Linked DNA regions of Anaerobacillus alkaliphilus. The protein of the gene in region 1 interacts with the protein of each later gene in a pairwise test. Links are inferred from orthologs where the notes say so. Each region holds a gene or a part of one and is shown on either strand. Other genes may lie near its edges. The genes, in order: leuS and ligA.

Region 1 (14,093 bases):
AGTTGTCAAAAAAAAGATAGAGAATAATCTTCAGCAAGAAATACAAACAGAGATTGTGCCATATAATGGTTTTACACTAGCCGAGGATTATCATCAAAAATATTATTTAAAAAGATACCCAATAGCAGTAAAAAGGTTAATGGAAGTGTATCCAAGTATAGAAAGATTTCACAATTCAACCTTGGTCGCAAGATTAAACGGATTTGTAAAAGGATATGGCAATCTCACGACGATTAGGCAAGAAGTTTCTAGTTGGGATATAAGTGTTTCTGAACAACAAAGTCTGTTAACAGCACTATCTACTATACGTTGGTAAAAACTTGGCTTAGTTATTGAAGCCTCTGACCATCTCGAAAGTAACATTTTTCTACAAAATTCTGCGTTGCTAAATATAGAGATATAACATACAATTCTTAGAGATACGAAATAAGAAAATAAGAGATAGAGATAAAGAGAGAGGTAGAGGTCATTATGCCTAAAGCGTTATGGTTACTAGTCATCGCAATGGTGATAAACGTAACAGGCGCTTCTTTTTTGTGGCCACTTAACACGATCTATATTCATCAAGAGTTGGGGAAATCACTGAGTGTTGCCGGTCTTGTTTTAATGGCAAATGCAGGAGCAGGAATTGTTGGTAATTTGCTTGGTGGACGACTTTTTGATCGAATTGGTGGGTACAAAACCATTCTATTGGGAATAACCATTACAATGGTTAGCGCATTTACGTTAGCATTTTATCACACTTGGATTTATTATGTTGTATTAATGGTTGGCTTAGGTTTTGGATCAGGGATCACCTACCCGTCTATGTATGCGATGGCCGGTTCAGTTTGGCCTGCAGGAGGTAGAAAAGCCTTTAACGCCATCTATGTTGCTCAGAACCTCGGTGTTGCTGTTGGAGCAGCGCTAGCAGGTCTTGTAGCTTCGTTTCGGTTTGATTATGTATTTTTTGCAAACGGATTTATGTATATTATCTTCTTCTTAATTGCTTTCTTTGGTTTTAGAAATATTAAGGTAGATCCGTCAGAAACAGTACAAACGAATATTTTTGAACAAGGGTTAGCAGTGGAGAACAAAGCAAGATTTAAGGCTTTATTAATTTTATGTATCGGCTTTATTATTTGCTGGATTGCGTATGTTCAATGGCAATCAACGATCTCTGTTCACACACAAGCGTTAGGTATTAGCTTAACTCAATATAGCATTATCTGGACTGTGAATGGTGCCTTAATCGTACTTGGTCAGCCAATCATCTCTCTAATGATCAAAAAATGGTTCCATACATTAAAGGGGCAGATTTATTTTGGTCTTGCTATTTTTATGGTCGCATTTTTCGTCGTGGCTCAAGCAGAAGTTTTTCTAGTTTTTGTTGTTGCGATGATCATATTAACGATTGGGGAAATGTTTGTCTGGCCAGCGATACCAACAATCGCTAACCAGTTAGCCCCTAAAGGAAAAGTAGGGTTCTATCAGGGTGTTGTAAATAGTGTAGCTACTGCTGGTAGAATGGTTGGACCATTTTTGGGTGGTGTAGTGGTTGATTTGTTTGGAATGCAAGCATTATTCTATGGATTAATGATGTTTTTCATGGTGGGTTTTATCTCTACTTACCTGTACGATCGTCATCTAGTAGGTACAGCAGTTCACAAAGAAGCAAATGCAAGTTAATGAAAGGTCTTGGATTATATTCATTTTCCAAAAAAAATATTTCACAATTATGACATGTTGTATAAAATATAAAAACTTTGACAAAAATGTGAAATAAGCTATTGACTTTTATTCGACAAATTTATACAATACGAATTATGAGTTATTAATCATAACTTCTATATCTAGTAAAAACAATGATGAGGAGTAGTAATGGAACCTCGTGACCTAGAGAATTGACGGTTGGTGCAAGTCAATCACAAAGTCCATGAACTCGCCTTAAAGTTGCAAGGGTGAACGAATAGTAGCTCTTGACGTCTGGCCTCGTTACGGTGTCAATAAGTGAGTGTATCCAACACTAAATTGGGTGGTACCGCGGGAATAATTTTGTTAATAACCTCTCGTCCCTAACGTTAACGTTAGTGGTGGGAGGTTTTTTATTTTGTCTTAAAAGCAATTACCACAACTTTACAGTCTATACTCGAAGCTTTACACTACTAATACATAAAGAGAAAAATAAGGAGGTTATTTACATGTCATTTTCACATCAAGATATAGAGAAAAAGTGGCAAACGTATTGGGAAAACAACAAAACATTTAAAACAGGTGAAGACGAGACCAAAGAGAAGTTTTACGCATTAGATATGTTTCCATTCCCATCAGGGGCGGGGCTTCATGTTGGTCACCCTGAAGGTTATACAGCAACAGACATCCTTTCAAGAATGAAACGTATGCAAGGCTATAATGTGCTTCACCCAATGGGGTGGGATGCATTCGGTTTACCAGCTGAGCAATACGCACTTGATACGGGGAACGATCCGGCTGAATTTACAAATAAGAATATTGATACGTTCCGTCGACAAATCAAATCACTAGGTTTCTCTTACGATTGGGATCGTGAAGTAAGTACGATTGACCCAGATTACTACAAATGGACGCAATGGATTTTTCTAAAATTGTATGAGAAGGATCTTGCTTATATTGATGAAGTTGCGGTTAACTGGTGCCCTGCTTTAGGAACAGTTTTAGCAAACGAAGAAGTGATTGATGGAAAAAGTGAGCGTGGTGGACACCCAGTTGAACGCCGCCCGATGAAGCAATGGATGCTAAAAATTACAGCTTACGCTGACCGTTTATTAGACGATCTTGAAGAACTTGATTGGTCTGAGAGCATTAAGGATATGCAACGTAACTGGATTGGTCGCTCTGAAGGAGCAGAAATTCATTTTGAGATTGAAGGCCATGACAAAACGTTTACAGTCTTTACAACACGTCCTGACACGTTATTTGGTGCTACTTATGCAGTATTAGCTCCCGAGCATAAACTTGTCGATCAAATTGTGAATGCTGAACAAAAAGAAGCGGTTGAAGAATACCGCAAGCAAATCTCGATGAAAAGTGATTTAGAACGTACAGAACTTTCGAAAGAGAAAACAGGTGTTTTCACAGGTGCCTATGCCATTAACCCTGCTAATGGTGAAAAACTACCGATCTGGATTGCTGATTATGTATTAGTAACATACGGAACAGGAGCTATTATGGCAGTTCCAGCACACGATGAGCGAGACTATGAGTTTGCTCGTGCCTTTGAGCTACCGATTATTGAAGTAGTAGCTGGTGGGAATGTAGAGGAAGAAGCATATACAGGTGATGGCACACTTGTGAACTCTGACTTCCTGAATGGGTTAACGAAAAAAGAAGCAATTGGGAAGATGATTGCTTGGTTAGAAGAAGAGAAGAAAGGTAATAGCAAAGTAACTTTCCGTCTGCGCGATTGGTTATTTAGTCGTCAACGCTATTGGGGGGAACCTATTCCAATCATTCACTGGGAAGATGGTACTATGTCAGCTGTTCCAGAAGAAGAGCTTCCATTACTTTTACCTAAGATGGACCAAATCAGACCATCTGCTACTGGTGAATCACCGCTAGCTAACAACCAGGAATGGTTGAATGTCCTTGATCCTGTTTCAGGAAAAAAAGGTAGACGCGAAACAAATACGATGCCAAACTGGGCAGGTAGTTGCTGGTATTACCTACGATATATTGATCCAAAGAATCCAGAAGCATTGGCAGATCCAGAAAAATTAAAGCAATGGTTGCCAGTAGACATTTACATTGGTGGAGCAGAACATGCAGTTCTTCACTTGTTATATGCTCGCTTCTGGCACAAGTTCCTATATGATTTAGGGATTGTTTCAACAAAAGAACCATTCCAAAAACTATACAACCAGGGCATGATTTTAGGTGAAAACAATGAAAAAATGAGTAAATCTAAAGGGAATGTTGTCAACCCTGATGATATCGTATCAAGCCACGGAGCGGATACACTTCGTTTATACGAAATGTTTATGGGTCCATTGGACGCTTCGATTGCCTGGAGCGAAAATGGATTAGATGGAGCCCGTCGTTTCTTAGACCGAATTTGGCGTTTACTAGTAACTGAGGAGGGGCAACTAAGCCCAATCATTACTGAGACGGAGGGAACCGAGGCGTTCCAACGCTTATATCATCAAACAGTCAAAAAGGTAACTGAGGATTATGCAGGGTTACGCTTTAATGTGGCAATCTCACAACTAATGGTATTTATTAACGAGGGCTACAAGCAACAGCAATTACCAAAAGCACTTGTTGAAGGCTTTGTAAAGTTACTAGCACCAGTTGCACCGCACATTGCCGAAGAGCTTTGGGAAAAGTTAGGCCATAACGAAACGTTGGCATATGCTGCTTGGCCAACTTTTGATGAGAGTATGCTTGTAGAAAATGAAGTTGAAGTAGTTGTTCAAGTGAACGGCAAGTTGAAAGGCAAGCTATTAATGCCTAACAACTCTAGTCGCGAAGAAATGGAAGAGCTAGCGAAAAATGATGCAAAAATTAAAGAAGAACTTGAAGGGAAAACGATTCGTAAAGTCGTTGTCGTACCAAATAAGTTAGTGAATATCGTCGCGAATTAAATGATAAGAGAGTGTACCAAAAGGGAACGTAAGAGAGTCTCACGTGACATTTGATGGCAGAGGAAGTTTCAAAAGGGAACGTAAGCCAGCCTCACGTGACATTTGAAGCGAGAAATTGTTCCAAAAGGTAACGCAAGCCAGCCTCACGTGACATTTGATGGCAGAGAAAGTTTCAAAAGGGAACGTAAGAGAGTCTCACGTGACATTTGAAGCAAGAAATTGTTTCAAAAGGTAACGCAAGCCAGCCTCACGTGACATTTGAAGCAAGAAATTGTTTCAAAAGGGAACGTAAGATAGCCTCACGTGACATTTGAAGCAAGAAATTGTTTCAAAAGGGAACGTAAGAGAGTCTCACGTGACATTTGATGGCAGAGAAAGTTTCAAAAGGGAACGTAAGAGAGTCTCACGTGACATTTGAAGCGAGAAATTGTTCCAAAAGGTAACGCAAGCCAGCCTCACGTGACATTTGATGGCAGAGAAAGTTTTAAAAGGGAACGTAAGAGAGTCTCACGTGACATTTGAAGCAAGAAATTGTTTCAAAAGGTAACGCAAGCCAGCCTCACGTGACATTTGATGGCAGAGAAAGTTTTAAAAGGGAACGTAAGAGAGTCTCACCTGTAAATAGGTTCCCTTTAAGGCTATGTTTTTACTTCATAAACATTTCACGTGTCCACATTAAGTTTTATATAAAATAAAGAGGCTGAGCTCGAAAGTCATTTTTCAATGATCTTTTGAGTCAGCCTTTCTTTTTGAAATTAAGCTAATACGCCATCTGCTGCACCTTTCCCAGCAGTATATCCAGTAGAAAAAGCAACAGTTATGTTAAAGCCACCTGTATACCCGTGTATATCTAGGACTTCCCCACAAAAAAATAGGCCATTCATGAGCTTTGATTCCATTGTTTTAGGGTTTATTTCTTTTACGGATACACCACCACCGGTAACAAAGGCTTTTTCAATCGAAAGGGTCCCGTTTACTTTAAATGTAAAGTTCTTAATCAGAGAAGCTAAGTGGCGTAGTTTTTCGTTTGAAATATTGGCAAATGTATCATTTGGATCAATCATTGATCTTTCTAAGAAAAAATGCAGAAGACGCTCAGTTAGGTATCCGTATCCTTTCAAACTATTTTTTACAGCTTTCTTTTCATTTTCTTTAGCAATAGCTCTTAATTCTTGGAATACTTCTTCGCCACTTTTCAGTGGAAGTAAATCAACACTCATTTCAATTGTATTAACAGAGAATTTCTTTAAAGCTTTTACTACGTATTGGCTACAACGTAATGCAATTGGACCTGAAATACCAAAGTGAGTAAAAATCATATCTCCTTCATGACGTTTAAGAACTTTCCCTTTTGGACTAACCACCGATAATCCAACATCTTTTAACGAAATACCTTGCAATACTTTTTCTTTAATGAAGGGTTCATTTGAGGTAATCGGCACTTCGGTTGGGAATAGTTCCGTAATTGTATGTCCAGCTTTTTCAGCCCAAGGATAGCCATCACCAGTACTTCCAGTGTGAGGAACGCTTTTTCCACCTACGGCAATAATGACTGCTTTACTATGAATGGTTTTCCCATTTTCAAGCTTAATGCCAATGACCTTACCTTCTTCGTAAAGTACCTCGTCTACAGAAGTATTTGTCCACATTTGAACACGTTGTTCCTGAAGTTTCTTTAATAGTGTTTCAACGACGGTTACTGCTTTATCAGTGATCGGGAACATCCGTCCACGATCTTCTTCCTTTAATTTAATCCCTAAATTTTCAAAGAACTCGATAATATTTTCGTTATTAAAGACGGCAAACGGACTATACATAAAGCGCCCATTTCCAGGGATATGAGCGATTAATTCTTTCTCTTCCATCCGATTTGTCACGTTACACCTTCCGCCACCAGAGATCGCTAATTTCCGACCGAGCTTGTTACCCTTATCTACTAGGAGGACATTAGCACCATGCTCACTTGCAGAAATCGCTGCCATAAGCCCTGATGGCCCCCCACCAATTACTATTACATCATACATATGTAAACACCTACCATTTTTAAATACGGCTCTTTTCGTAAACTTTTATGAATATTACAACAAATTATATAGATTAAAATAAGTGGTTTTATTGATAATTCAATTTAAAGTCTAGAAAAGATGCCCGCCAAACCTTGTGTAATGCGTATACTGCTTAATTTAAGAAACAACAATTTATATGAAAATTGCTTTATATAAACACAACCTTTGTATTTTAACATGAAAAGTTTATGATCTACTAATCCCTATTTTAGGTTTGTTAAACTTTTTTCATACTGTCTATACCTGTGAGGAGCTTTCCAAGCATAAAAAAGCTATCGTTTTAAACAACGATAGCTAACTTTTTAAAAATGGAATTCAATCTGGTCTTCATATTTGGTTAAAAGCTCGGTTCGTATTGTTTCTACCTGAGCTTCAATATCTGACTCTGGTCCTTCTGTAAGATCTACGTATTCCATTAAGTAATTATTTGCGATTAATTTTTTTCGTAAGCCATCTTTCCAAATCGTATCAATATACTCTTTTGGAGTTATATTGTAAAGTTTACTTTTAGCAGTAAGAAACGTAATGGCTTCCTGATCATATTCAAAAATCTGATGAGTTTGGTCTACTAATGCATCTAACGTAAATTCATCATATGTAATTCCAGCTTTTTCAGCTTCAGCCAACAGCATTTCTTGAAATAATAGGTCATTAGCTGCATCTTCTAGAGTTTCCTCATCGGATACTTTGGCATTTTCTGCATCTTTTTCAGTGATTGTTTCATTTAAAAATGTAATTAATGGTTTTGATTCATTTGTAGCTTCATCGTTGTTTCCGCAAGCTACTAAGAGAACGCATAAAAAGCAGATTAACATAAAACCTAGCTTTTTCATCAAATTCACTCCTATCTATTTGTTTTGGATTTATTAACTGTACCATAGTCACGAATGGAAAATCTAGAATTAGAGACAAGTATTGTAGTAAGTGGGCTTAATCAGCGATATCTGCTAATATTGCTAATTTCTCTTTTCGTTTATTTTCTTCCTCAATAGCAATACTATTTGGACTAATCATATCTAGTATAAATAGCGTAGGAATAGAAGCTAGATTGTATTCCTGTACTTCTAGCGTTAGTACTTCTTCATTTTGAAAATCACCTTCATAGACACCTATTACTGGGCGGGTAGGAAGTGCCGGATTTTGCCTAACGACTAGCCCTTGCTTCGAATTGGAAAGCTTCACAGAATGTCCATTTGGAAAAACAGAAAATGTCCTTATAAATGCATTCATGACGTCTATATGGACAATTTTTTCCGTTAATACCATCATAAATTCAATGGCTTCATATGGTGTTAATGTTGGATAATCTGAAAATTGTGATGATAAGTTATCGATACAATCTGCAACAGTTAATATTTCGGCAAAACGTTGAACGTCTTTATTGTGATTTGGTTTATATGGAGGCAACGGTATTTTTTCTTTTAGAAAAAAATCAACCTTTTGCTTCATTTCCCTAAATAACGTAAATACTTCTGCACTTAATGTGTTTAATTCAGTTAAATGCTTTCTACTATTATCACTCTTGATCATTTCGTGAAGAAGTGCGGTAGTAGTAATTGTTTTTAAACCTTCTTTATTAATTCCTAATTTTGTTCCAATGGTCGTAGCTACGATACAGACATGAAGAGTGTGGATAAATACGGCATTTTCTTTTGAACGAATGTCTATTAGTTGAACTAATATATCCTTATGAAGCTCAATCTCTTGGATCAATTTATCAACATTTTCTTTAATAAGGACCAAATCGATCGCTTGGTTATTGTTAATTGTATCCACAACATAGTATAGACAAGCTAATGTCTCAATTTTCGTTTCCTGAGAGACGTTTTCCTCCAACTCAATAGAGGGCATATTGATATGTTTAACGAATATTCCAGTAATCCCTAATTTTTTCAGTTTTGTAATCATCCCAACAGTTAGGACGATATCCTCTTTAACTAGAATTATCTTACCGGCTCCGTAGATGTTTCTCCCGTTAATGTCACCTGAAACAACATCATTGATTGGCTTATATAACATTTTTCTGTATCTCCTCATCCATGTTTACAATAGGTTGTTTTCGCAAAGTTTGTTTCTTTCGTAAAAATCCCAAAAGCCGGATTTTTACACAAATCACTAAGAAGTTACCACTAGGGCTTTTTTATCTTAAAATAATCGGAAAAATACCCTAGATGAAGATATCAGCCAATAAATTATGTAAGAAAAGAGTACAATGTTTACGAAAAGAGCCTTACAATAAATACATTATATAGTACAACTATCCAAAGGTAATAGCTTTTTAGATAGAATGTTTACAAAAAGAATCGAACCTCGAATTGGTTATGTATGTTTGTCGTTGTACCTAGTGACACAAACTGCTAAAATGAATGACAGTAGAATGCTTGAATAAATCATTATTATATATAATTTTAAAATAGAAGAGGTGCTTTATGGCGGACTCTAAGTTGGTAAGAGGTACATTGATATTAACAGCCTCTATCTTCATTTCGAAAATACTAGGATTAATTTACATATTTCCTTTTCAAGCAATCGTAGGGCTTGAAGGGTTAGCTTTATACAGCTTTGGTTACATTCCCTATACCGTTCTTTTAAGTGTGGCTACTCTCGGGATCCCATTGGCTGTTTCAAAGTTTGTTTCAAAATATAATGCCCTAGGAGATTATGAAACGGGTCGAAGGCTTTTTAAATCTGGATTAATCGTTATGTCGATTACTGGACTAATTTCGTTTTTCATTCTCTTTTTATTAGCAGAACCTATTGCTAATCAAGTAGTAGATGGGAAGGACCTAAAAGGAAATACTATTGATGATGTCATATTAACTATACGGATGGTCAGTGTAGCCCTATTGGTCGTTCCGATTATGTCGTTAATTCGAGGATATTTTCAGGGGCACCAGTCGATGGGACCCACAGCGGTATCTCAAGTTATCGAACAGATTGTTAGAATTATCTTTATCCTTTGTTTAACATTTGTGATCGTCCATGTCATGAATGGATCAATAGCGCTTGCAGTTGCGTTTGCTACTTTTGGAGCTTTCGTTGGAGCGCTTGGTGGTTTAACAGTGTTATTATACTATTGGTTTAGGCGTCGAGTGCACTTAAATAATCAACTCCTTGAAAGTAAAGTAAATCATCATTTGCCATTAACATCGATTTATAAGGAGCTAATCACCTATGCGCTACCGCTATCGTTTGTAGGACTTGCTATTCCCTTATATCAAATGATTGACTTAATGACGTTTAATAAGGCTCTATATGGAATAGGATATGATCAAGTAGCGGTTGATAAGGCATTCGGAGCATTTTCACAAGCAGCGCACAAACTCATCTTAATCCCTGTTTCCATTGCTACAGCGATGTCATTAACCATTTTGCCAACGATAACAAAATCGTATATAAATAACGATCAAACGTTATTACAAAGACAAGTCACTCAAACGTACCAGATTATTCTTTATTTAACTCTACCTGCTGCGATAGGACTTTCTTTACTTGCAAATCCTGCTTACGGGGCACTGTTTGGTCTAGAGGATATCGAAATTGGAGCGTGGATTTTACGATACTATGCGCCAGTAGCTGTGTTATTTTCAATCTTTGCCGTAACGTCAGCAATTCTCCAAGGGATTAATCAGCAACGCTTTGCTGTTATAGGTTTACTGGCTGGTTTAATTGTAAAATTAAGCTTTAATACGTTTTTTTTAACACAACTAGGAGCTGTAGGAGCCATCTATGCTACAGGGTTGGGGTATTTAACTTCTTTGGGGGTAAATATCTGGGCCATTGGAAAGTATGGCAATTACAATTATACGTTTGTCCTGAAACGGTTCTTACTTATTTCTATCTTTTCTTTAATCATGGCGGTTATCGTCGTAGTGACAAAAGAAGCTGTAAGCATTGTACTACCGTTGGAAAATCGTCTAAACGCCTTTATTGTCTTACTAGTCTCCGTGGCTGTAGGAGGACTTGTCTATTTATATTTAGGCATACGTTCCAACCTAGCGGGACAGATATTAGGTTCTCGCTTTAAGTTTCTAAATAAGAAGCAAAGAAGTCAGGAGAGTGGCAGTTAACCGTTAACTGCCACTCTAATATATCTATTAGTATTGTGGTCCACCAATTCCAAAGCCTAATTGACGTTCCAAGCGGCGGAGACGGCGATTTAACCGTTCAATTTCTTCTCCTTGACGCTGTGTTACTCTTTCTAACTGAGTTACTCTTAGCTCTAAGTCCCTTGGTCGTGGTGGTGTTGGGCCAGGAGTAGGTCCTGGTGGAAAAAATGGAAAACCAGGATAAAACTGGTTTTCAGGGAACTGACGATAGTCGTACATAAGATCGCTCCTTTTGATAGGTATGTGTCACTCAGTAATTAGTCTATGTCTAGATAAAAGGGAAGTTTTAGGTCAGAAGCCTAATTATAAAAATTGGGCCCAAGGAATCTCTTTTTCTAGGAATATCTGTCTGCTATAATTAAACGTAATCGGTCAAGGAGGGATAGTATGGAAGTATCGTTAAAAAAAGAAAATGATTGGATTTTAATCGGAACGGTACTCTTGCTAGTCTCGTTTGGTTTAATCATGATTTATAGTTCGAGCTATGTAATTGGATATGATCGTTATCAAGGGGCTTACTTGCATTTCTTTAAAAAGCAATTACAATTTATTATCGTTTCAGGAGTCCTTTTTATATTCTTTATGATGTTTCCCTATAGATACTATCAAAAATTAGTCTTTCCAATCGTCCTAACATCGTTTGTTTTGCTAATTTTAGTCCTTACTCCGCTAGGTGTTGAAGTTAAAGGGGCGCAACGTTGGTTAAATCTTGGGTTTATGAGGCTTCAGCCATCAGAATTTGTGAAGCTTTGGATGATCATCTATTTAGCTCATGTTTATTCGAGAAAACAAGAGTATATAAATCAATTTGTCAAAGGGGTCTTACCTCCTTTATTAATTGTTGTAGGGATATTTATCTTAATTATGCAACAACCCGATTTAGGTACAGCGTCATTGATATTGGCCGTGGCGGGGTTGATTGTATTTTGTTCTGGAGCAAAAATGTTTCATTTAGTAACATTAGGGAGTATTTCGGGTTTTGTTGTTTGGATTTACGCCAGATCAGAGGAATATCGGATGAATCGAATTACCGGTTTTATGGATCCGTTTGCTGATGAAACTGGGACAGGCTATCAACTTATTCAGTCCTATATAGCCATAGCACACGGTGGTATAACAGGTGCAGGCTTTGGTCAAAGTGTTCAAAAGTTATTCTATTTACCAGAAGCTCATACTGATTTTATTCTAGCAATTGTAGCAGAGGAGCTGGGCTTGTTCGGGGTCATATTTGTGTTTCTTTGTTTAGGAATTATTGTTTTCCGAGGGGTAGTAATTGGGACAAGAGCCAACACACCTTTTGGGAGTTTGTTAGCCTTTGGGATAGCCTTTCAGATTGCTTTACAGGTTTGTTTAAACGTTGGAGCGGTCTCAGGGGTTCTACCTATTACAGGAATTCCACTACCATTAGTGAGTTACGGTGGATCATCATTAATGATTACAGCGATAAGTCTTGGTATTCTTGCAAACATTGCTAGATATACGAATAAGAGAGTAGAATCGAGTAATGAATTAAATAAGGTAAGTTAAAAAGGTACTTTTTTGATAAGTACCTTTTTATATTCTAAGAAGAAGAGAAGTTCCCGAAAAAATACCTTTGTTTAAATAAAACTGCTATGATAACATTAATAGTTAGGAATTTAAAACAGTCCACAATAGTGGTTTTGATAAATACAGGAGGAAGCGAGTGCCATGAACGAACGTAAAACATATTTTCAACAGTTAGATTATACGTTATTGTTTTTAATCTTTTTACTTATGTGTATCTCCTTACTTGCTATATATAGTGCAGCAATGGCGGGGCAATATAATATTGAACCTGCAGCTTTTGTGAAACGACAGGTAGTATGGTTTATTATCGGGTCTATGTTAATGATCGGAGCAATGTTAATAGACTATGACATGTTTAAAAATTTTACAATTCCTCTATATGTCATAGGGTTAGTCTTACTAATAGCTGTACACTTTTATGGGATTGAAAGAAATGGTTCCCAACGTTGGATAAGCATTGGGGGAAATTTATTTCAACCATCCGAGTTTGTAAAAATCTTTTTAGTCCTTGCTCTAGCACACTTACTTTTCCTAATAACTAAAGATTATCGCGAGCGCTCGTTAAAAGAAGACTGTATTGTCGTGTTAAAGGTAATGGCAGTAGGATTTCCACCCTTCTTTTTAATCTTAGTACAGCCGGACTTAGGAACTGCCTTAGTTATTGCAAGTATTATGGCAACGATGTTATTAATGGCAGGAATATCGTGGAAGATATTTGCCTTTCTAGGTGCTTTAGTAGTCTCTTTTCTATCTACCTTGATTTGGCTTCATAATAACTTCTTTGAATTGTTTACAAGCATTATAAAGCCACATCAATTGAGACGTATATATGGTTGGTTAGATCCAGAGAGTGATCCAGGAGATATGGGTTACCAACTACTTAATGCCATGCAAGGGATTGGTTCAGGCCAGTTGTATGGCAAAGGATTTACTGAAGGAGTTTTATCGAAAAGTGGGGCTGTACCAGAAATTCATACTGATTTTATTTTTACTGTGATTGGGGAAGAATTTGGCTTCCTCGGTGCGACAATCTTAATTGTTATCTATTTCTTACTTTTTTATCGAATGATTATTATCGCCTTTAGTTGCAATAATATTTTTGGTAGTTACTTAGTAGCTGGTATTATTGGACTTCTCGTTTTTCAGATTTTCCAAAATATCGGTATGACTATTGGGTTAATGCCAATAACCGGTTTAGCACTTCCTTTCGTTAGCTACGGTGGTAGTGCATTATTAACAAATATGATCGCAATTGGTATTGTCCTGAATGTTAACATTAGAACAAGACACTACATGTTTGGATCAGAAGAACTAGCATAACAAAGAAAGGTTGTTAATCAAATGATTACAACCTTTCTCTTCGTCTATATATAGGAGAATTTACCACCGTTGTGAGAATAAAGTCTACAGATGTTAAAAAAGAGAGGTGTAAAAAATGTACTTAGTCGTTGGATTTGGAAAACTGGCTCAAAGTGTTTTACAATTGAATTCATATCATCAAGAGATATTTATTTACTCAAAAACAAGAGAAAAGGTAGAGACTTATCGAGATCCGCGTATTACATATCTTACAAAAGAAGAGTTCGGGAGAGTTAGGTATGTTTTGTTAATGCTTCCTGCCTCAGAAGTGAACGAATTTATGCAAATGCATGAAAAGTATTTTGGTGACGGAACCTTGTTTTATAGTTTTGCAACAGCGTTGAAAATTCAAGCGATAAAAACGAGACATGAAGTCATCTCTTGTAAACTAGCCGGTCACGCAAAACAAATGG
Region 2 (17,434 bases), on another replicon or contig:
AAGAAGCACCAGCTTGGGCGAAAACATCAAGACCTAGCCCAGCAGCCGCTCCACAGAGACAACGAATGATGGCATCTTCCCGTCCGCAAATGACAACAACTGGTGGCGATCAATTCTCTTGGCAAGTAGGCGACAAGGCTGAGCATAAAAAATGGGGCATAGGAACAGTCGTTAGTATGAAAGGTTCTAGTGAGAATGTCGAACTGGACATTGCTTTCCCACAACCTATTGGTATCAAACGTCTAGCAGCTAAATTTGCGCCGATAAACAAAGTTTAGTAAATGTAGAATGTAGAATGTAAAATGCAGAATGTAGAATGTTTAGAAATGCTTCGTAGCACTACGAAAAAATTCTACATTCTACATTCTTAATTCTACATTATCTCTACATTCTCAAAGGAAAGGACGAAAAAAATGGATCGTATGGAAGCTGAAAATAAATTAGCTGAATTAAGGGAAAAGCTTGAGGAATACGGTTATCATTACTATGTATTGGACAAACCGATTGTGTCTGATGCCGAGTATGATCAAGCTATGAACGGGCTAATTCAGATTGAAAATGAGTACCCAGATTTAATTACAGAAGACTCACCTTCTGTCCGTATTGGTGGTGAACCACTACCTCATTTTGAGAAGGTTCAACATGAAATTCCGATGTTAAGCTTAGGGAATGCCTTTAACGAACAAGATCTTCGTGATTTTGATCGCCGTGTAACTGAAGGCTTTGGTGGTGCTGTAACTTATGCTTGTGAGCTAAAAATTGATGGGCTAGCAGTTTCACTGAAATATGAAAAAGGACGCTTTGTCCTAGGGGCAACTAGAGGAGACGGTACAACTGGGGAAAACATCACAAATAATTTAAAAACAGTACGTTCCATTCCGATGAGGTTAAAAGAAGCAGTCGATTTAGAGGTTCGTGGTGAGGCTTTTATGCCCAAGAAGTCTTTTGAGAAGTTAAACGAAGCAAAACGAGAAGCGGGTGAGGAACCATTTGCTAACCCGCGGAACGCAGCGGCGGGGTCTCTTAGACAATTGGATCCAAAAATTGCTGCAAAGAGGAATTTAGATATTTTCCTATATTCGCTTGCACAAATCAAAGATAAAGAGCTTTCTTCCCATACTGAAGCTCTTGAATATATGAGTCAGTTAGGCTTAAAAACAAACAAAGAAGCACGACACTGTAAGAACATTGATGAGGTTATTGAATATGTGGACAGCTGGTTAGACAAGCGTCCTCATCTGCCATACGAAATTGATGGGATTGTTATAAAAGTAGACTCATTAGAGGCTCAAAAAAAGCTTGGATTTACAGCGAAAAGCCCAAGATGGGCGATTGCTTATAAATTCCCTGCTGAAGAAGTGGTGACAACCTTGGAGGGGATTGAGCTAAGTGTTGGTCGTACTGGAGTTGTCACTCCAACAGCGCTTCTTACACCAGTACAAGTGGCTGGGACTACTGTAAAAAGAGCTTCACTACACAATGAAGACTTAATCCGTCAAAAGGATTTAAAAATTGGCGATAAAGTAGTAATTAAAAAAGCGGGTGACATTATTCCTGAGGTTGTAAATGTACTTGAGGAACTCCGGACTGGAGAAGAAGTAGAATTTCATATGCCTACCCATTGTCCTGCGTGTGAAAGTGAATTGGTGCGTTTAGAAGAAGAGGTAGCCCTTCGTTGTATTAATCCAAAATGTCCAGCTCAAATTCGTGAAGGTCTAATTCACTTTGTTTCAAGAAACGCGATGAATATTGATGGCTTAGGAGAACGAGTGATCACCCAGCTATTTGAACATGAATTAATTCAGGATGTTGCTGATATATATAAGTTACAAAGAGATGAATTACTAAATCTTGAACGAATGGGTGAAAAATCTGTAGACAACCTCTTACAGGCAATTGAAACGTCTAAAGGGAATTCATTAGAAAAACTTTTATTTGGTCTAGGGATTCGTTTTGTTGGTGCAAAAGCGGCGAAGACTCTGGCACAGCATTTTGAGAACATTGATGGATTACATGAGGCAAGTGAAGAAGAGTTAGTTGCAATAAATGAGATCGGTATTAAGATGGCAGAATCGATCGTTCGCTACTTTAATACCCCAGAGGTCGGGGAACTTATTTCAGAGTTAAAATCCCTTGGAGTAAATACAGAATATAAAGGTCCGAAAATTGAAGTTTCTGGTAATTCGATTTTCTTAAACAAAATAATTGTCTTAACTGGTAAGCTAGAGATATTATCAAGAGAAGAAGCAAAAGAAAAGATTGAGGCACTGGGCGGTAAAGTAACAGGCAGTGTTAGTGCCAAGACCGATCTTTTAATTGCTGGGGAAAAGGCTGGCTCGAAGTTAACGAAAGCAGAGAGTTTAGGTATTGATATTTGGAATGAAGAAAGATTAGTGGAAGAATTAAATAAATAGTCGGGTGGGTGGCTTACGAGTCATCCTCCGAGCTGTGTTTAGGTAGAGGAGGGTGTCATTTTGAAACGTTTCGTAAGTGTACTAGCGATAACGACACTTTTTTTATCGGGATGTATTGGGGTACTCGAAAAAGAAGAAGAAATTATAGTTATTGAAGATACAGAAGATGATGAGCAGGTTATTATTAGTCCAAATTTAAATACACCAGAAAACTATTACCGAACAGTTCTGCATGAAGGAGATTATCGCCATAGTGAAGCTAGAGGCTTAGTGCCACATGCTGTGTTTAATCGAATTGATATTAATCAACTAGAAATTGGATTAATGGAGCTAGCTTCTACGAGGTTTTCGCAAAATCAATATTTCTTTCAGGAAGGTCAGTATTTAGAGGGATCATTAATTAATCGATGGCTACGAAGATACAATCCAGAAATGGAAAGCCATCGTGAAGGCTTAAATCCACCGTTAGGAGAAGGCGATACGGAGAGAGAAAAACATGAAAATCAACCGTCTTACTTGTCTCATATTATGGAACACAATTATTTAAAGGGTGTTGAAGACGGCGGGTCTCTTGAATTAGGTGGCTTAGTATTGGGGATCTCTTTAAACTCAATGTATTACTATCAAACGGAGGTTGGTGGTCCATCGTTTGAAGTTCCTTTAGATGAAGAGGACATATTGGCAGAAGGAAAACGAATTGCGATTGAAGTATTAAACCGAGTTCGTGAGAGAGACAACCTAGCTAATGTTCCAATTATGATTGCCCTTTATAAAGAAGAAGTTCGGAGATCACTAGTACCTGGGACATTTATGGCCATGACAGTGATTGAACCAGGGAAACGTATTGAACGTTGGGAAACCATTAATGAAGCGTACTACTTTTATCCGTCAAGGCAAGCCACACAGGATTTTCGGGAAGACGCCAACCGCTTTGCGAACTTTAAGCAGGACATCGACGGCTTCTTTGACAATTATGTAGGTGTTGTAGGCAAAGGTCGCTATAAAAACGATCAACTTCAAGAGTTAACGATTACAATTAACTTACAAACTAGCAGCAAAGCAGAAATTATTGCAATGAGTCAATATATAACCGATCGAATGAAAAAACATTTTCCAACCACACTAACGGTTCAAATCTACTTAACATCGTTAGAAGGCGCTGAGAGTATTATTGTCCGACACTCAGAACAAGAACCTTTTGTGCATATTTACCGTTAAAAACAGAAACGGCTATCAATGTGATAGTCGTTTTTTGCTATGGAAGTAAAGGAATAAGCCTAAGATTGTGGGTGTGAAATTGGTCAGTTCAATTGGACTGATTTATTTTTTTTTTTGTAATGAAAAAAGAAATAAAATTATATAGAAATAAAATTAAAAATCAAGCTATTTTATACTTTGTTCAAAAAAAATTCAAATTTATTTAAATTTAGTTAGGTGTATTTATATTCTTATATACAGGAGAAAATGCGTTGTTCGGCATAAAAGGTGAATAATTATACTAATAGAATTTTATTTTGCTAACTTTCCGACTGTTCGGTTAATTACTTTGTGTTATATTATCAACTATCTTCTTATATGTATAGGTTAACAGTGCTTTTTAGTTAATGTATAAAGCTGTATAGGAAAAATGTGTCTGGGGAATAGGAGGTGGAAATATGGAGCACGCATTATCAGCAGCAACCTGGTTTTGGTTATTTATTCCGATGCCATTACTAATCGTGCTATCTGTCATCACATATTTTACTGAAGGGAGAGAATAACATTGGAAACAGCAACGTTAGTTACGTTTATAGTTTACTTAGTTGGGATGCTGGCAATCGGTCTTTTTGCTTATCGAATGACTAGCAATTTATCAGATTATGTTCTAGGAGGAAGGAGGTTAGGTGGGGGAGTCGCCGCGTTGAGTGCGGGTGCCTCTGACATGAGTAGTTGGTTATTGCTAGGTTTACCTGGGTACGCATATATTGCTGGTATGGAAGCGATTTGGATTTCCGTAGGTTTAGCTGTTGGGGCATACTTAAATTGGCAGTTTATCGCTACTCGCTTACGAAAGTACACTGAGATTGCAGGAGACTCTATTACAGTACCTGATTTCTTAGAAAACCGTTTTCGAGATGACTCAAAAATTCTTCGGGTAATTTCTGCATTTGTCATCTTAATCTTCTTCGCCTTTTATACATCTTCAGGTCTTGTCGGAGGAGCTTATTTATTTGAAGCTTCATTCGGATTAACTTATACTCAGGCATTATGGATAGGTGCTATTGTAATTATTTCATATACGTTCTTAGGTGGATTTTTAGCAGTCAGCTGGACAGATTTCTTCCAAGGGATCTTAATGTTCTTGGCTCTAATCATTGTTCCGATAGTTGCTATTGCTGAAATGGGTGGCTGGAGTGCAACGGTTTCAGCGGTAGGGAATGTGGACCCAGCTCATCTAGATGTATTTGCTGGTGTAACAGCGATGGGGATTATTTCTTTAGCTGCTTGGGGCTTAGGTTATTTTGGTCAACCTCATATCATCACGCGTTTTATGGCTGTGAAATCGTCTAAAGAAATTCCTAAAGCTAGATTAGTAGGGATGAGTTGGATGGTATTAGCATTGATGGGAGCAATCTTTACTGGATTTGTTGGGATTGCTTACTTCTCAGCAAATGGTCCAGCAGATGCGATTGCTGATGGCGCCCATGAAACAGTATTTATCCTATTTACCCAAATCTTATTTAATCCTTGGGTATCTGGTTTCTTACTGGCAGCTATTTTAGCAGCAATTATGAGCACAATTGACTCACAATTATTAGTATCTTCAAGTGCGATTACTGAGGACTTCTATAAAGCTATTTTTAGAAAAAATGCTAGTCAAACTGAACTGGTTTGGGTCGGTAGAGCAGGGGTTGTCTTAATTGCAATTATTGCGATTATCCTCGCTTACAATCCGGAAAGTTCAGTACTAGATCTAGTATCATATGCGTGGGCAGGCTTTGGAGCAGCGTTTGGGCCTGTCATTATTCTAGCATTGTTCTGGAGACGCATGACTCGAAATGGTGCATTAGCTGGAATGATCGTTGGTGCAGTAACAGTCTTTGTCTGGAGTGAGCTATCAGGTGGTTTATTCGACCTATATGAAATTGTTCCAGGATTTATCTTTGGCTGGATTGCCATTATGGTCGTTAGCTTAATTGGTAAAGAACCATCGCAAGAAATCTTAGATGAATTTGATAGTGTAAAAACTAGTAAAATATAATTATTTGTGGAAAAAACACACCTTTAGATGGTGTGTTTTTTCCATTTTTGTTAGAATAAGAGAAATGGTGTCGAAGGAGGAAGAAATGGAGCAATTGCCAATTCATGCAGCAAAAAAATTCGTTAGCAAGTTTCACCCTAACTGCGATGCAGCCTTGCTAGCAGGTAGTGTTGTAAGTGGCCAAGCAACCGCAACTTCCGACTTGGATATTGTCATATTTGACCGCAATCAGTCTCATTCCTATAGAGAGTCTTTGGTAGAGTTTGGCTGGCCGATAGAGGTATTTGTACATAATCTAGATTCTTATAAACCATTTTTCGTTAGTGATTGTGAAAGGGCGCGACCGACGTTACCGAGGATGGTGTCAGAAGGAGTAATTCTTAAGGACAATGGGATTGTTGTTGACATAAAGAACGAGGCAAATGAGTTGCTGGCAAAAGGACCAGAGAAGTGGTCGGGTGAAATCATTCGATTAAAAAGGTACTTTATCACTGACGCTTTGGATGATTTGCTTGGCGCAACTGACCGATCGGAGGAATTACAGATTGCCAACACTTTAACAGAACTTGTTAGTGAATTTGTATTAAGAACTAACGGGCACTGGATCGGTTCCTCTAAATGGGTCATGCGGACGTTGAAGCAGTTTGATGAACAGTTCGCTCAACAGTATTTTGAGTCATTTGATCTGTTTTATCGGACGGGGGATAAGGCAGACGTTGCTGACCTAGTCGAAGATGTTCTACGTCCTTATGGAGGAAGATTGTTTGAGGGGTTTTCGATAGGGAAGAATAGTTGAGGTTGTATTGTAGGTTTTAGTGTAGGTTAGATCGACGTTGCTGCGCGTGTTTACCAGTAACTAGGAGAATTGTGTAAGTGGCGGAGATCTTGCTGCTGGTATTTTCCAGTGATTAGGAGAATTGTGTAAGCGGCGGAGATCTTGCTGCTGGTATATTCCAGTAACTAGGAGAACCTTGTAAGCGAGAATGATCTTGCTGCGTTTATTTACCAGTAACTAGGAGAAAGTTGTAAGCGGTAATGCTCTAGCTGCGTGTGTTTACCAGTAACTAGGAGAAAGTTGTAAGTGAGAATGATCTTGCTACTTGTATCTTCCAGTAACTAGGAGAATGTTGTAAGCAAGAATGATCTTGCTACTTGTATCTTCCAGTAACTAGGAGAAAGTTGTAAGTGAGAATGATCTTGCTGCTCGCATCTTCCAGTAACTAGGAGAATATTGCAAACTAGAATGATCTTGTTGCTTGTATCTTCCAGTAACTAGGAGAATCTTGTAAGCAAGAATGATCTTGCCGCTCTTATTTTCCAGTAACTAGGAGAGTATCGTAAGTAAGAATGATGTAGGCGCATGCAATTCTTGGCTATCACATAAAAAATTTAGCTCAAAGTTAGCAACAAAACATATCCACCTATATCTCAAACATTTTTCTTTAAAATAATGAAACCTAACTTTGTAAAAAACCGTAAATACTACTATAAAAAGTTATAATTTCATTTAAGTTGAAATTTACTAAATAAGGAGGGGTTTTTATGTTTGAATTTTTTAAACGAATTAAGACGGTAGTTAGTTCTGAGCTTAACAGTGCGCTTGACAAAGCGGAGGATCCAGAAAAAATGTTAGATCAGTATGTAAGAGACATGAGTGCTGAAATCAGGGAGGTGGAAGCAGCGACGGCAAAAATGATTGCCGAAGAAAAGTTGTTTAATAAAAAGGTCAATGAAGCACGAGACATGGTTGAGAAGCGTGAACAACAAGCATTACAAGCGTTACAAAGCGGTAATGAAGATTTAGCAAGACGTGCGTTAGAAGATAAGCAACGATTAGCAAATGAATATGTACAGTTAGAACAACTTCACCGCAGTACGGCACTTCAAGCAGAAGACTTAAAAGAAAAGCTGAAGCAAATGAAATCAGAATTCCGTGAGATGGAGTTAAAACGAGATACATTGAAGGCGAAAGCTGGTGCAGCGAAAGCAAAAGCACAGATGAACCGTTCGTTATCGTCGATGAATAACGGAGGATCTAAGCAAGGCTTTGAGCGTATGGAAAAGAAGGTTATGCAATTCGAAGCTGAAGCTGAGGCAAGTGAAGACTTACGAGTGGCAAACCAAAGCTTAGATAAGGAGCTAGATGCCCTTCATAAAGAGAGCAGCGTTGACCTTGAGCTTGCCCGGTTAAAAGAAAAACTTAACAGTGAATGAGGGTAATCAATGGAGCTTTTTGGCTTTACCTTAGAAACAATTTATATGTATGCGCTAATTATTGGTGCGAGCTTAACATTACTTTATATCTTGTTCGGCGATTTATTAGAAGGGATCTTCGAGTCATTATCTGAAGGTCCCGTAAATCCAACTGTCGTTTTGGCGTTTATAACAATTTTTAGTGCGATGGCTTATTTGATGGAGAGGTTAACTTCCGTTCATAGTTTTATAGTCTTTTTGGCTTCTCTTGTCACTGCACTCATTTTAGTGACGTTGTTAAATGTTTTCATTTTAATACCACTTTCTCAAGCGGAGGCGACGATGGCCTATTCTGATGAAGATCTAAAAGGTCGGATTGGTAAGGTGATTACCTCGATACCTGTCGATGGTTTTGGGGAAGTAATGATCCAAGGACACGGTGGTAACATCGCCAAGTCTGCGGTGAGCTTCGAAAATGATGCGATTCCTTATGATACAGATGTATTAGTAATTGAAGTGAAAAACGGGGTATTACATGTGGTGCCTCATGAAAAATTCGATTAATTGGAGGTTATTATGGATTTAATTTATATTGTTGTAGGTATTGTAGCATTTTTAATTTTAGCTCTTATTGGTGTATTTGTAACAAAGTATCGTACAGTTGGTCCAGATGAGGCTTTAATTGTAACAGGTAGTTATTTAGGCGGAAAAAATGTTAACATTGACGAATCTGGCAATAAAATAAAAATTGTTCGTGGTGGTGGTACATTTGTTTTTCCAGTATTCCATCAATCAGCATCTTTAAGTCTATTATCTAGTAAAATTGATGTTTCTACTCCTGAGGTTTACACAGAACAAGGTGTACCTGTTATGGCTGACGGAACAGCGATCATAAAGATTGGTGGCTCAATTGGTGAAATAGCCACAGCTGCCGAGCAGTTTCTTGGGAAAACAAAAGCAGATCGTGAAAATGAAGCAAAAGAAGTATTAGAAGGTCATTTACGTTCAATCTTAGGTTCGTTAACGGTTGAAGAAATTTATAAAAATCGGGAGAAGTTCTCGCAAGAAGTTCAACGAGTTGCATCACAAGACTTAGCGAAAATGGGTCTTGTCATTGTTTCATTTACAATTAAAGATGTTCGTGACAAAAATGGTTACTTAGAATCACTTGGAAAGGCACGGATTTCTCAAGTGAAGCGTGATGCTGACATCGCCACGGCGGAAGCAGATAAAGAAACGAGAATTAAGCGTGCTGAAGCTGACAAAGAAGCAAAACGTGCTGAATTAGAAAGGGCAACGGAAATTGCAGAAGCTGAAAAGGTAAATAAATTAAAAGTTGCTGAGTTCCGTAGAGAACAAGATGTAGCAAAGGCACGAGCTGACCAAGCGTACCATTTAGAAGAAGCTCGTTCGAAACAAGAAGTTATGGAACAACAAATGCAAATTCAAATTATTGAGCGTCAAAAGCAAATCGAATTAGAAGAAAAAGAGATTCTTAGACGTGAAAAACAATACGATTCAGAAGTTAAGAAAAAGGCAGATGCGGATCGTTATTCAGTCGAGCAAGCGGCTGAAGCAGATAAAACAAAACAATTTACTGAAGCAGATGCTCACAAATACCGTATTGAAGCCATGGCTAAAGCCGAAGCTGAAAAAATTCGACTTGACGGTATTGCGAAAGCCGAAGCTGAACGTGCAAAAGGTCAATCAGAAGCAGAAGTTATCCGCTTAAAAGGTCTTGCTGAAGCGGAAGCGAAAGAGAAGATTGCAGAAGCATTCGAGAAGTACGGCCAAGCGGCTATGCTTGATATGATCTTAGAAATGCTTCCTTCATATGCAAGAGAGGTTGCTAGTCCACTAGCTAATATAGATAAGATCACAGTTGTTGACACAGGTTCAAGCGGCGAAAATGGCGGTGCGAACAAAGTCACTGGATATGCAACAAACTTAATGTCAACATTACAGGAGTCATTAAAAGCTTCATCTGGCATTGATGTTAAAGAGTTGATTGAGAACTTCTCTGGTAAAGGCAATGTGAGAGCAAGCATTGACCAGTTATCAAACGAATTAGCAGCATCAAAAGCTCCAGTGGAGCAACCGAAAACAGAAGAATAAGATGTAAAAGCCGGCCTTTAGAGGCTGGCTTTTCTTCATCTAGTAAAACTAATAGCTAGAGGTGATCAAAATGACGATCAGAACAATAGTAATGATCTTAATAGCGTCCGTTATCATTGTAGGTTGCGGGAAAAGCGATGAACATCAATATAATGGAGTTACTGTGAAGGTAGATCCACATGCTGTAAGTTATGACTTTCCACCCGCTGTTCCGGGCTATGCTCATGCTGGTGATATAAAAATTGAAATGGTTCGTGGTGGTTATGAGTGGGAAGCGAACAATCAAACAATCATGTCGGACGCAGCATCCCCAAACCAAATTGCTGAGTGGTTTGAAGCGTTGGAGTTAGCTCCGAATTCGAAAGTAGAAATTGAACTAGAAGGTCAGCCTTCTCTAGAGGTATTTTTATGGGAATCAGACTACAGAGAGGTAGAAGTTCCGGTAAAAGAAAGTGAAATTCAACTACCCGATACAAAAGGCAGATACATCTACGAAGTAGTTGCCAATTGGTCTAGCTTTGGCAAGGAAAAAGCCAAAGGGCGCGTTTCTTATACATTTGTTGTGGAGATACAGTAATAAGTGAAGGCCTGCCAAGCGGGTCTTCTTTCTTTTTTCTAAATGAATAGCAACTTCCTAAAAATGGAATATTAAAAATGTGACATTTAGGTTAGTTTGTGTTTATATTACATATTCTTTAAGGACGAGCTCGCTGGAGGTTTGATGAGTGAATAATAAAGAAAAAATTGAAGAACTGTACAAGCAAGTAAGTATACAAACCTATGAAAAATTGGACATCTGGAAGGATACTATTTTATTTACGTGGCAATGGTGGATTGGGGTTGGTTTGTCTATCATCCCTTGGATATTATGGATTATCTTTAGGAGAAAAGAAAGCACGTTACGTCTTTTAACAGTTGGTTTTTTTGTTATGTTTCTTTCTACGTTTTTGGATTCGATCGGTGTCCAGTTAGGATTATGGTATTATACACATGCACCGCTTCCGTTAATTCCAGCATTTTTTCCGTGGGATACAACCTTAATGCCTATTGTCATCATGGGGTTGATCCAGTTTAAACCGAAGCTAAGCCCTTATATCAAAGGCTTGATATTTGCAGGGTTAACTTCATATGTGGGAGAACCCCTGTTTATTTGGCTCGAACTATATAAGCCAATCGCTTGGAAACATATCTATTCGTTCCCAATTTATTTTTTGATATATTTGATTTCGAATAAAATATACATCGGAAACTCTTATCATAAAAGCACTTAACCTTTAGACGAAAGTAAGTGTCTTTCTTTTTTTCTGAATATTCAGCAATGACTTGAAACTTATTACGCTTTTGTTCGTATATATAGTGAGAACACGTTTAAGGAGGGCTAATTGATGGAAGAAAAATGGGTAAATAAATTCCTCGATGAAAAGTATCAAGCTAGTTTTTTTTCGCGGTTGTTGGCGATTTTTTACGATCTCATCACATTGGCAGTGGTTCTAATTATATCTGGAATTCTAATGACTTGGTGGATGTTTCACCAATCGAATGCCCCTGACACTAGTAATCTCTTTTATATTCGGGAATATATTTGGGAGCATGAATTTCATTTGTTTGTGATTAATTGGATTGTCTTAGGAATCGTGGCAATCGTTGTTCAATATATAATCCCCATGTTTTCAAAGCAAACGGTAGGGATGAAGATGGTAGGCTTATATTTACGGGATGAAAATGCCAACGAGATAAGTAAAAGTCAGTATGCAAAAAGAGAAATGCTGAAAGTGTTTTTATTTCCGACAATCTTCTTTTCTTTTAAAAAAGGAAAACGGCCTTTGTATGACCAATATTCTAAAACATTCTTGTTATATTAAGGGGAGAGGTGAAAATGTTAGAAAAGATTATCTCCTACACAATTGCTTTTTTTTTCACTGTAGGAGTTTACTGGAAGTTTGTCCTACCAATCGAAATGTCGGAGTTAATTCAAAACCAAACATTGCTTCAGTTGATTATCTTTATAACTCTAGCAATCTTTCCTCTTCTGATGGCTTGGACGGTTAATACGAGAGGAGTAAAGTCTTTACTAATTTCTTTACCATTTTATCTGAGTGGCTTACTTCTATTGTACCGTGGCTTTTACCTGAGCGATCAATATTCAATACTTGATACATTGTTCGCAAAAATAGTGAGTACCCATTCAGAAGGGGATTGGGTAGCGGCAACATTCTTGGGCCTCGAAAGTTTTCTGTTTTATATTATTGTCGCTGAGCTAGGGGTGATCATCTCTCTCATTGTCTTTAAACAAGAGAAAAAGGTCGTTGCGAAGGGACTTTAATTCATTCGTAATGAGTATAGCAAGGTAAAGGATTAAGGCTCATCTGAAGCCTATTTTTTTTGTAGTTAGAAAAAATGTTTGACATGGTTGAGATAAGGGGTTAATATTATCTTAAATTCAAGATAATTTAATTCAAGATATTTTTTGAGTATATACCTTGAAATCAAGATAAAAACAACTTTAGGAGGAATTAGAATGGAAGATTTAGGTTTATTAATTATTCGTGTAGTAGTCGGTGCTTTATTTATTGGTCATGGAGCACAGAAGCTTTTTGGTTGGTTCGGTGGTTATGGGTTAAAAGGAACGGGCGATTGGCTTGTTTCGATAGGATTAAAACCAGGAGTTACAATGGCATTATTTGCAGGGTTAGGAGAATTTGTTGGAGGTATCTTATTTATATTAGGGCTTTTAACTCCTTTAGCAGCAGTGTTACTTGCAGGAACAATGCTAGTGGCAATTGTGAAGGTTCACGGAGCAAACGGTTTATGGGTGACTCAGAATGGATATGAATATAATCTAACGTTAATCGCAGTTGCTATTGGTATTGCCTTAATCGGACCTGGTCAATATGCGCTTGATGCACTTTTATGGTAATATATCTTGATTTCGAGATATAATGAGTAATAGATGATAAAACTTAAGTAATACTAATCAAACGATTAATTAGTCTTCAATGTGTGTAAAACAAGAGTAAGAAGAAGCTAGCAACGCAGGATCATTTCTTTCCTGCGCTTGCCTATTGATGAAAGGAGATAACATGACTAAAAAAACACTAGGTATCCACCATATAACAGCAATCGTCGGTCACCCACAGGAAAATGTAGATTTTTATGCTGGAATTTTAGGTCTTCGCTTAGTTAAGAAAACAGTCAACTTTGATGATCCTGGCACGTACCATCTATACTTTGGAAACGAAGGAGGTAGTCCAGGAACAATCATTACCTTCTTTCCGTGGGCAGGTGCTTATAAAGGAAGAATTGGCGACGGCCAGGTTGGTGTTACTTCTTACGTGGTGCCAACAGGTGCATTAAACTTCTGGAGAGTACGCCTTGAAAAATTTAAGATTGATTACAAGGAGACTATTCGCTTTGGCGAAACATACCTAGAGTTTGAAGATCCTCATGGTTTACGTTTAGAAATCGTTGAAAGAGAAGCTGGTGAAAAAAATCACTGGGAGTTTGGTGAAGTGACATCTGATGTAGCGATTAAAGGCTTTGGTGGAGCAACGTTATTTTCCAACCATCCCGAACAGACAGCTATCATGCTCGAGAAAATCATGGGGCTTGAGAAAGTTTGTAAAGAAGGGGAGTACTTGCGTTTTCAATCCACTGACGATATCGGAAATATCATTGACTTGAAAATGAAGCCAACCGGTAAGGGGCAAATGGGTGTTGGCACTGTTCATCATATAGCATGGAGAGCGAAGGATGATGCAGATCAATTGGATTGGAAGCAACACGTAGAAAGCTTCCGTTTTGGGGTTACTCCAGTTCAGGATCGAAATTACTTTAATGCGATATATTTTAGAGAGCCTGGAGAAATCTTATTTGAAATTGCGACGGATCCCCCAGGCTTTGCACATGACGAATCGTTTGAGACTATGGGCGAGAATTTAAAGTTACCAGCTCAATATGAAGTTCATCGCGAACAGCTCGAGCAACATCTACTACCACTTGAGGTAAGAAAATTAGATTAAAGGACTGATCTTGAAGTGAATATGGAATGCACCGAATCTATTTGAAATTTTAGGATGTTTAAATCAAATTAAAAGTAAATGTATAAAACCCCCAAGCCAAAATTATATTACCAAATATAGTATAGTAACCTTTGAAAAAAGGTAATAAAGTTAAAGGGGAGATACGATGAGTACTAATAACGGTGGAGTACTTGATATTTTAAGAAAGCTTGCGCCAGGTGCACCAGTTGCTGAGATTTACCTAAGAGGAAAAAAAGTACCTCTTGTTAATTATGTTACGATGACCGGGGATTTAGTATTTTTTAACGGACCGAATTGTGAAGTTTGTGTATTTGAAGTAGCAGATATTAACGGTGTTTGCTTTTTACCAGTAGAAGCTGATTAATTTTTTTACACAAAAAGAGGGGATAGACTTATCCTCTCTTTTCATTGTTTCTATTCGTCCCTTTTAAAAACTGTATCACCATCAAGCTTTAGGTGAAAACTCAATGCCGTTAATTTTTTCACAATCAAACGTTTTAATTTTATTATTTAAGGCAAATTGAGCTACTTGTTGATCCGGATCTACCGAAATAAATCGACTAACCTCAACGGAATTTCCTTCTATATACAAACTATGAACAGGGAAATTAGGGGGGAGGTTAAATAATATTTCTAAGATCGACTCATTTGGTTGGCACGAGTGATTATTAATAGTTTCCTTAGGATTCGTTTCCATAGGAAGGCACGAGTGATTATTAATAGTTTCCTTAGGATTCGATTCCATAGGAAGGCACGAGTGATTATTAATAGTTTCCTTAGGATTCGTTTCCATAGGAAGGCACGAGTGATTATTAATAGTTTCCTTAGGATTCGATTTCATAGGAAGGCACGAGTGATTATTAATAGTTTCCTTAAGTTTCGATTCCATAGGAAGGCACGAGTGATTATTTATAGCTTCCTTAGGCTGGCTCGTGTCATTATTTATAGTATCCTTAGGAATCGGTGAGGAAAAGGAATTATAGCTTTGTTCCAAATGCAATTTTTGTTCATCGGTTTGTTTTTGTAATCTGGTCATCCTGTCATCCAATTGACTATGTTTATTGTTAATTTCCTTTTTTCCTTTCTTTACCACGTGGAACCAAGAGTGTATATCGGTGAAGGTCGATTGCTGCCCACTTATTTTTTTCGCTAACTGTTTCGTAAGGTTATCTAAAGTGTCCATTTGCTTTTCTAAATTCTTGTAATCTAACAATTTCGTTTCAAGATGCGACAATTTTTCCAATGTTATTTTATTGGAGGTCACAAGTGTTTCGTAAGATGTTGTAAGATGATGAAGCTTCACTTGAAGCTCTTCGTAATTTTGCTCTACTGCTACGCTTTTTTTCAATAGATAGTGGAGAACCTTTTCTTGTTGCAATAATCGTTGCATTAATTTAGCGTGAGTACAGTTCATATAGAAATATTCTTGATTGCCATTCTCATCTATTTTTTTACTTTTCCAACAACCTCCTTGTGTATATTCACTCACAATGATCCCTCCTTTCTTGTCTTGATGTTGTTCTACACTCTCAGTGAAAAATGGAGTAACCGAATGGTCAATAGGAACAATATAAAGCTACCAATTCCAAAATACATAACGGTCGTTTGTTGCAAACTCTCAGTAAAAGGTAGACCACAAATCGAAGGGTCATAGGCAACGGCACCAATCATTGTTCCCATAATTCCACTAACCCCACCGTTGTAAACACCAGCGACAATCGTTTGTGTGTTTACCAAAGAACCGAACAGTAAGCCTATGAAAATGCCAAGTAGAATATTAATGCTCCCGACAAGATGGATGTTAGGGTGCAATAAAAAAAGCAGGATCGAAATCGAAAGACTAACCGCTGTACTCGCTGTGAGAGCAACGTTGAATCCGAAGCGATCACTAAATAAATTTTTGTGCCGATATAACTGTCTATAAGAATAGAAACTTATGACACCACTAATGAGTAATAGAGTTACTAAAAGAAAATTAATCATGTCGGACTCCATTTCTTTAAGCGTTTTTCGAAGAAATCATGACCAAAATGAAGGAGCCGATAATAAAAACTTGAAAAAAACTAATGAATATCAAACTATTTGATGCAGCTGCCCCTACCATCGGTGCCATAATTCCCATCATTAAGCCATTGATGTACCCTGTTAGTAATGTTTGATAATCAAACACCCCCCCAAATAAACTGCCGATCGCCATCCCAATGAGAATAGAAATAAACGTTATTTCCATATAGTGCAACGGAAACTCGTTAATTAAAATAACACCTGAAGAGATTGCCATTCCTCCACCAGCGACCATTGCGATATTCATACCTAGATGAAAGCCAATTAGCTTACGTCTTTTCAATAAGTAAAGGTAGGAAATGGTGGCAAACAAAAAATTAAAATAAAAATAGACGGACAATAAAATTCCCACAAACATCACCTCATATGACTAAACCTTATCAAGATAGTTTTATGCATATGTAAGAAATATGCTACTGTCTATTCCTATCCTCTCGTTTATACATATAATATCTAGATTTTGTAAGTAGTAGGAAGGAGGTAATTCATGCGAACAGGCTTACGTCTCGATGATTATAGGAAGTTGCTGTTAGAGAAAAGAAAGAACGAGCCGAAGAAGATCAATGCACTTCATGAAAAAGGAGAGCGGTTTAGTTCGCCTCTTGGAGCAACGTCTACAGAAGAAATCAGGATTTTTAATGAATATATGGAACAAGTCAATTTTAGAAAAATTACCGAAGCTGCACCGGAAAGGAAGAGGCCTTTACTACTGAAGAAATTTTTTAAAATGAAACGAAATCAACAAGTAGAAATCTATTCTAAGCTAGGAGAGAAAACTCGATATAGTTTGGGAAAAGTGACAGCCGTTGGACGAGATTTTGTCATGTTAACGAACTTAAAGGATCGAATTTGGGTTCCTTATGAACAAATTGAGTCTGCCAATGTTCCAACAGGCATCCCGAACTATGACAATAGCCATCAATATTTTATTTATGATAATGATTTACGTCATAAATTATTAACTAATTTTGGAGAGACAGTAGCGAAAAGAGATGTGTATATTCAGCAATTTTTTGAGGAAACGTTGTACACGAATTTAAGAATGTGGAGTGGAACTTGGGTAAAAGTTGAGACTCCAAGTGAAACATTCTTTGGAAAAATTGACGGCACAAACGATCAAAGGTTGATGCTTTCTATGTTTAGACGAAAGCATGACATGACTATGAATGACGTATTATATGTATCTACTTTACGGTATACTACGTTACTCTCATTGTTAGGAAAGAGACTCGTAAATCTATTTCAATAAATTGGCAGTTACACTTGATGATTATAAAATATAAGACTAGCTAAATAAAAACTTAAAGCATAGGAGGACTACGATGAGTGCTGAAAGAGATATAATGGATCCTTTGTATAGACAACTA

Evidence for each region.
Region 2: the proteins of leuS (region 1) and ligA interact in binary tests that used the Escherichia coli proteins (3 or more experiments, as listed by UniProt). The link is inferred for Anaerobacillus alkaliphilus from one-to-one orthologs.

The regions. Positions count from the first base shown.
Region 1 is NZ_QOUX01000046.1:1,006,934-1,021,026, reverse strand. Bases 1,821-4,889 are described here. They hold leuS (leucine--tRNA ligase), read left to right. Parts: upstream 1,821-2,180; coding sequence 2,181-4,598; downstream 4,599-4,889. In the rest of the region: DS745_RS20155 (MDR family MFS transporter), read left to right, coding at 472-1,668; DS745_RS20145 (BaiN/RdsA family NAD(P)/FAD-dependent oxidoreductase), read right to left, coding at 5,354-6,622; DS745_RS20140 (hypothetical protein), read right to left, coding at 6,967-7,497; DS745_RS20135 (HD-GYP domain-containing protein), read right to left, coding at 7,595-8,683; DS745_RS20130 (putative polysaccharide biosynthesis protein), read left to right, coding at 9,094-10,734; DS745_RS20125 (hypothetical protein), read right to left, coding at 10,762-10,992; putative lipid II flippase FtsW, read left to right, coding at 11,161-12,300; rod shape-determining protein RodA, read left to right, coding at 12,463-13,641; DS745_RS20110 (hypothetical protein), read left to right, coding at 13,757-14,093.
Region 2 is NZ_QOUX01000025.1:37,043-54,476, forward strand. The notes cover bases 1-2,913. They hold ligA (NAD-dependent DNA ligase LigA), read left to right. Parts: upstream 1-413; coding sequence 414-2,414; downstream 2,415-2,913. Other genes in these bases: pcrA (DNA helicase PcrA), read left to right, coding at 1-278; DS745_RS06705 (CamS family sex pheromone protein), read left to right, coding at 2,475-2,913. Outside these bases: more of DS745_RS06705, read left to right, coding at 2,914-3,632; sodium/proline symporter PutP, read left to right, coding at 4,177-5,655; DS745_RS06715 (nucleotidyltransferase domain-containing protein), read left to right, coding at 5,741-6,451; DS745_RS06720 (PspA/IM30 family protein), read left to right, coding at 7,198-7,869; DS745_RS06725 (NfeD family protein), read left to right, coding at 7,879-8,412; DS745_RS06730 (flotillin family protein), read left to right, coding at 8,425-9,963; DS745_RS06735 (hypothetical protein), read left to right, coding at 10,034-10,540; DS745_RS06740 (CBO0543 family protein), read left to right, coding at 10,689-11,234; DS745_RS06745 (RDD family protein), read left to right, coding at 11,349-11,825; DS745_RS06750 (hypothetical protein), read left to right, coding at 11,840-12,286; DS745_RS06755 (DoxX family protein), read left to right, coding at 12,482-12,880; DS745_RS06760 (ring-cleaving dioxygenase), read left to right, coding at 13,044-13,982; DS745_RS06765 (hypothetical protein), read left to right, coding at 14,149-14,367; DS745_RS06770 (hypothetical protein), read right to left, coding at 14,449-15,492; DS745_RS06775 (hypothetical protein), read right to left, coding at 15,525-15,986; and more genes. UniProt on the Escherichia coli protein: DNA ligase that catalyzes the formation of phosphodiester linkages between 5'-phosphoryl and 3'-hydroxyl groups in double-stranded DNA using NAD as a coenzyme and as the energy source for the reaction.